DNA from 2 places in the Thermoanaerobacter sp. CM-CNRG TB177 genome. Region 1 is predicted to be linked to the other one. Evidence: riboswitches for the same ligand, from Rfam matches in the RefSeq annotation. Region 1 holds a riboswitch; the other holds the start of a gene.

Region 1 (3,157 bases):
ACTTTTTCAAAGTAGTCGCAAAAAGATTATAAGTCCCTCCATAAAGATTGGTAGAAGATACAATCTCGTCTCCTACTCCTGCGATATTAGTAACCGCCAGCGTTATAGCTGCTTGACCTGAGGATACAGCAAGGGCACCTACCCCACCTTCTAATGCAGCCATTCTTTTTTCAAAAACGTCAACAGTAGGGTTCATCATTCGAGAATATATATATCCTTCTTCTTTTAAGGCAAAAAGGTCTGCAGCATGTTGAGTACTTTTAAAAGCATAGGAAGAAGTTTGAAATATTGGAAGGGCTACGGCACCTGTAGCTGGATCAGGCTCCCAACCTTCATGGATTGCTAAAGTTGAAAAACCATATTTTTTAGCCATATTTTTTAACTCCTTTCACAAAAATTTTTTAAATTACTTCAACAAAATCCTCAAATTCACTTAACTTTAATTCTTCTATTATATTCTCTTGTAAAACTTTAAAAAAAGCTTTTATTTCGGTTATTTCTTCTAATTTTTCTATTAATTCCTCTACATTTTTCTTTGTCTTCACAATAGCTGCAAACGTACCATTTTCAGAGGAAGATTCCACAATTGATACCCTTTGTTCTTTTAAAAACTTTAAAACTTTTTTCAAACCTAAAATATCTTCTTTGTAAAGTTTAAGCCTTATATAAAAAGTATCTGTAAAACTTCCCTGACGAATTGGAAGTAAGTTTATCCTCAAATTATCCTTGATATCATAGTTTAACAATATATCAATTAAATCAGCCACTACAGCATCCCCTGTAGGAAGTTCTCCAGCACCTTTTCCTACAAAAACATATTCACCAAAACTATCCCCTCTAAGTATGATAGCATTATTTACGTCGTTTACCCTTGACAAAATATTATTTTCTTCGACTAAAACTGGTTCCACTCCTGCAAAGATACCATCTTTGACTTTTTTGCACCAGGAAAACAATTTTATTTTATATCCCCATTTATTGCTGTAATTTAAATCTTGAGTCGTGATTTCGTCTATTCCTTTTCTAGGTATGGAATTTATTGGCACATTTATATTGAACACTTTCCTCATTAATATAACAAGTTTATAAAGGGCATCAAAACCTTTTACATCATAATCGGGGTTTGCCTCTGCATATCCTAATTGCTGGGCTTCTTTAAGTGCTTCTTCATAACTTCTACCTTCAGTAGTCATTTTGGTGAGAATATAATTAGTAGTGCCATTTACTATACCGCCCACAAAATCTATTTCATCTGTGATTTTTAATCTATCAATTTGATGCAATATAGGTATAGCTCCACCTACACTTGCCTCACATTTTAGAAATACTCTATTTTTTTCTGCTATTTCATTTAATTCTTCTCCATATTGGGCTATTAATTCTTTATTTGCAGTAATTACATGTTTTCCTGAAAACAAAGCCTCTTTAACATATTCGTAAGCCGGATAAATACCACCTATTGCTTCAATAACAATTTTTATCTCTTTGTCTTTTAAAATTTCTTCAGCATTTTGAGTAAGTAGTCCTTCCACCTTCACTTTCCTGGGCTTATTGAGATTTTTCACGAGTATCTTTTTTATCTCAGGATAAACGCCTGTGCTCTCCTTTATATGACCTCCTCTTGAAGTTATCAATTTATATACTCCTGTCCCTACTGTCCCAAGTCCCAATAATCCAATTTTTACTGTCATATCACACCTCCAAGCAAATTTTTAGGCCCTCTTCGAAATGAGAAGAGGGCCTAATAATCCGCCACTCCTCTCATCTCTCAGGTTAGAATAATCTAACCTGCAGGATTTGGCACCAGACGCATATAAATGCCGGTTGCCGGGTTTCATCGGGCCAGTCCCTCCACCACTCTTGATAAGAGGTTTGCGTGTAATATATTCAATTTTGCATGTTGTAATCTATGTTATCACTTTGAAACTGTAAAGTCAAGAACTTTTTTTGTACTCTTTATTAAATTTTTTCAAAATTTTAATATACCTCTCTTCCTAAGCATTTTCCTATTTGTGTCGCAAGACGGTTTCTTCAAACTCTTCTTTTATCTTTTTTAGTAATTCCTCTCTTGTCATTATATCTAGCGCAGTCATAGCCAGAACTTTGGCTGAAAGTACGGCTGTCTCTTTACCTCTGGTCGAACCTGCGGCTTTCAAAAATTCCAGGCTATGAGGTACTACGTCCTTTTCAGCTATGGCTATGTGGGGATGGATAGAAGGCACGACTTGGCTTACATTTCCCATGTCCGTTGAACCGATGCCTTCTTCTTCGTCACTTATATCGTGATAGCCCAATTCTTTTAAATTAGCTTTAAATACCTCAGCCATAGTTTTATTAGTTACTAGGTTGTCAAAACCAAGTTCAAAATTTCTATATGAAAGCTTTGCTCCAGTTGACAACTCAGCACCCTTGGCACAGGCTATAACTTTCTCCTTTACTTCAAGCATATATTTTTTTTCCTTCGCCCTCACGTAAAAGCGGGCGACAGCTCTTTCGGGAATGATATTGGGAGTATGACCCCCTTCGACAATTATCCCATGGATTCTCGCATCAGGTCTCAGTTGCTGCCTTAAGGCATTGATGCCGTTAAAAAGAAGGATGACCGCATCCAGAGCGTTTATGCCCAGGTGAGGTGAGGCGGCAGCATGGGCTGCTTTACCTGTGTATGTAAACTCCAGGGCTTCCATGGCAAGAGAAGTTGTATATATAGTAGTCCTATTGCCAGGATGTACCATCATGGCCGCGTCCATATCATTGAAAATACCTCTTTCTACCAATAGCACCTTCGCACCATCGGTTTCTTCTGCAGGAGATCCTACTAGTATCACTTCGCCGGAAAGCTCTTCAGCCAACGCTCCTAAAGCCACCGCGGCTCCGAAACTTGCAGCTGCAATAAGGTTATGTCCACAAGCATGACCTATTTTCGGAAGAGCATCATATTCAGCTAGAAAGGCTATTTTGGGACCGGGTTTTTGGCCTTTTTTTCTTGCTAAAAAAGCAGTTGGCAGTCCTTCGACTTCATTTACTAAAAAACCATAAGCACTTATTTTTTCCCTCAACAGTTTTGAAGCTTTAAATTCTTGATTTCCAAGCTCTGGATTTTTATATATCTCATCGGCGACTTCAAAAATTTCCTCCTTAATCCTCTCGATAAAAG
Region 2 (3,157 bases), on a different contig from region 1:
GGAGAATAACCTTCCACTTATTGTAAAAGACATCAAAAAAGAGTTTGGGCTTGATATATATAAGCTTTCAAAAACTTTGAGACGGAGCCCTTGCTCTGTATGCGGGTCAATTAAAAGATATTTGTTCAACAAAGTGGCATATGACGGAGGTTTTTCAGCTGTTGCAACAGGTCACAATTTGGACGACGAGGCGGCAACACTTTTTGGCAATGTCTTGAACTGGGAAGAAGGGTACCTTGCAAGACAAGGGCCAGTGCTACCTCAAACTCATCCAAAACTTATAAAGAAAGTAAAGCCGCTTTATACTTTAACAGAGAGAGAAAACATGTACTATGTGCTTTTGAATAAGATTGAATTTTTGCATGAAGAGTGTCCTCATTCTGTTGGGGCACGTTCAATTCTCTATAAAGAAGTGCTAAACAAACTTGAAGAGGAAAGCCCTGGCACAAAACAAAGGTTTTTAAGTGGCTTCCTTGAAAAGGGCAAAAAGCATTTTCAGGACGTTAGAGAAAGGCTTGAGCTAAAAGAATGTAAAAATTGCGGTCAGGTCACAACAACTGAGGAGTGCTCATTTTGTAGATTTGTGAGAATTTGTAACCAGCAATAGTAGACTTAGAATCAAAAAGGGCTGGTAGCTTTAAAAATCCGAAAAGTCCAGCCCTTTTCCCATGCAAGCGCCCAAAGAAAGATACCACAGATTTTTTACAATTTTTAGAATTTCACACTGAAAGTTGGCAGAATTGATTTTTGATTAAAGTCTGCCAAAGTTGCGATTAGATTTTAAGGACTCACAGTTGAAGTTACAAACTGGGTAAGGGGTGTGAAAATGCATGAACTTATTTGACATGATGCTTAAAAACTATTTTGATGAAAAAATGCTTGAAAAACTTTCAAAAGTGAAAATTCTTATCATTGGTTGTGGTGGGCTTGGTTCAAATATTGCAGTAATGCTTGTAAGAAGCGGTATTAAAAACCTCACAATAGTTGATTTTGACAAGGTAGACATTTTAAACCTCAACAGGCAAAACTACTTTTTCTATCAAGTGGGAGAAGAAAAGGTGTCAGCACTTAAAGATATTCTTTCTAAAATAAACCCATCTGTGAATGTAAAAGCTAAAAACATAAAGATTGATGAATCGAACCTAGATGAGCTAATCTTACAACATGATATAATTGTTGAAGCTGTTGACAATGAGCTTACAAAAACACTGATTTTTCGAAAAGCACATGAGCATAGTAAGAAAGTGGTTTTAGCCTCAGGGGTTGCGGGGTTTGGCGACTGCGAAAATATTAAAATAAAGCGTGGCAAGGACTTTGCAATTATAGGCGATTTTGTGACATCAATTAATGACAAAAAACCTTTTGCACCCAAGGTCATAGCGGTTGCTGCAATGCAGGCAGATGAAGTATTAAGGATAGTGAGTGAGCTTGAATAAAATATTGTCAAGAATTTTATTTCTGAGAAAAACTAACCTAACATGCTATAGATTTTTGACACCTTTATTATAAAAATATTTGACATAATAGATAAAGTGTGTTATAGTAGACATCAGAAAATTTAATAACACGCTCTTATCAAGAGAGGTGGAGGGAAAGAGCCCGATGAAACCCAGCAACCTGTCCTATAGGACAAGGTGCTAATTCTCTCAGAAGCATGCTTCTGAAAGATGAGGGTTTTGCCTCTTCTTTTGGAAGGGGTTTTATTTTGCTTTTAAGGAGGAATAAAGAGATAAAATGCGTAAACTGTTTACATCTGAATCGGTTACTGAGGGGCATCCTGATAAAATTTGCGACCAGATTTCGGACGCAATATTAGACGAAATTTTGAAAAAAGATCCGTATGCCAGAGTTGCTTGTGAAACTGCTGTAACTACTGGCTTAGTTTTAGTAATGGGTGAGATTACCACAGAATGTTATGTAGATATACCGAAAGTAGTAAGAAAGGTAATAGAAGAGATCGGTTACACAAGAGCAAAATACGGCTTTGACGCTGATACTTGTGCAGTTATCACTTCTATTGATGAGCAATCTCCGGATATTGCCCTTGGTGTGGACAAGGCCTTAGAGGCTAAAAGAGGAGAACTTTCAGATTCAGAAATTGAAGCTATTGGTGCTGGAGATCAAGGTTTAATGTTTGGCTTTGCTTGTGATGAAACAGAAGAACTTATGCCTATGCCTATAATGCTGGCTCACAAGCTTGCGAGAAGACTTGCCGAAGTTAGAAAGAACGGGACATTAAGCTATTTAAGACCAGATGGTAAAACACAAGTAACAGTAGAGTATGAAGATGACAGGCCTGTGAGGGTAGATTCTGTTGTAGTATCAGCTCAACATGCACCTGAGATTGATCACGATACTATTGAAAGAGATATTATTGAACATGTAATAAAACCTATAATTCCTGAAAATATGATAGATGATAAGACTAAAATTTTTGTAAATCCCACAGGAAGGTTTGTAATTGGTGGACCTCAAGGTGATAGCGGACTTACAGGAAGAAAAATTATTGTAGACACCTATGGCGGATATGCAAGGCACGGGGGCGGAGCTTTTTCTGGTAAAGACCCTACAAAAGTTGATAGATCTGCAAGTTATGCTGCAAGATATGTGGCAAAAAATATTGTGGCAGCAGGACTTGCTAAGAAGTGTGAAGTGCAATTAGCTTATGCGATAGGTGTTGCTACACCTCTTGAAATAGGTATTGATACTTTTGGCACAGGTAAAATATCAGATGAAAAGATTTCGGAAATTGTAAAACAAGTTTTTGATTTAAGACCTGCAGCTATAATTAGGGATTTAGATTTAAGAAGACCTATTTATAGACAAGTTGCAGCTTATGGCCACTTTGGAAGACACGACTTAGACCTCCCATGGGAGAAAACAGACAAAGTAGATATATTAAGAAAATTGGCAGGAATGTAAATTTGAAAGCCCGGGTAAACCCGGGCTTCTGGCATTTTTTATATATCTTTTTTAAATGCCATAGAATTTATGTTTTGTAAACGCTTCGCTACCTTAATTATACCACAAAAATTGAAAAAAAGAAATGAATTGGCTTTAATTTGCTTTAAATATAAGGTAAAATTAAATAAAGAAAAGAATTAAAACAGGAGAATCGGCTATGATTGACATAGAGGGTGTAGTTGAAGAAATAATT

The links. A riboswitch is a leader RNA that binds a small molecule or an ion and turns the genes downstream of it on or off. The one in region 1 is predicted to bind S-adenosylmethionine.
Region 2: another riboswitch for S-adenosylmethionine. It lies ahead of metK (methionine adenosyltransferase); the one in region 1 lies ahead of I4N53_RS09805 (homoserine dehydrogenase).

Annotation. Positions count from the first base shown of each region.
Region 1 is NZ_JAFCAC010000077.1:6,126-9,282, reverse strand. Features, by position in the region: gene I4N53_RS09810 (homocysteine synthase) at 1-373, opposite strand, end outside; gene I4N53_RS09805 (homoserine dehydrogenase) at 402-1,691, opposite strand; SAM riboswitch class I at 1,759-1,870, opposite strand; gene I4N53_RS09800 (M20 family metallopeptidase) at 2,007-3,157, opposite strand, start outside.
Region 2 is NZ_JAFCAC010000042.1:59,579-62,735, forward strand. Features, by position in the region: gene I4N53_RS02945 (TIGR00269 family protein) at 1-607, shown strand, start outside; gene thiF (sulfur carrier protein ThiS adenylyltransferase ThiF) at 831-1,436, shown strand; SAM riboswitch class I at 1,570-1,674, shown strand; gene metK (methionine adenosyltransferase) at 1,735-2,922, shown strand; gene I4N53_RS02960 (ATP-dependent RecD-like DNA helicase) at 3,122-3,157, shown strand, end outside.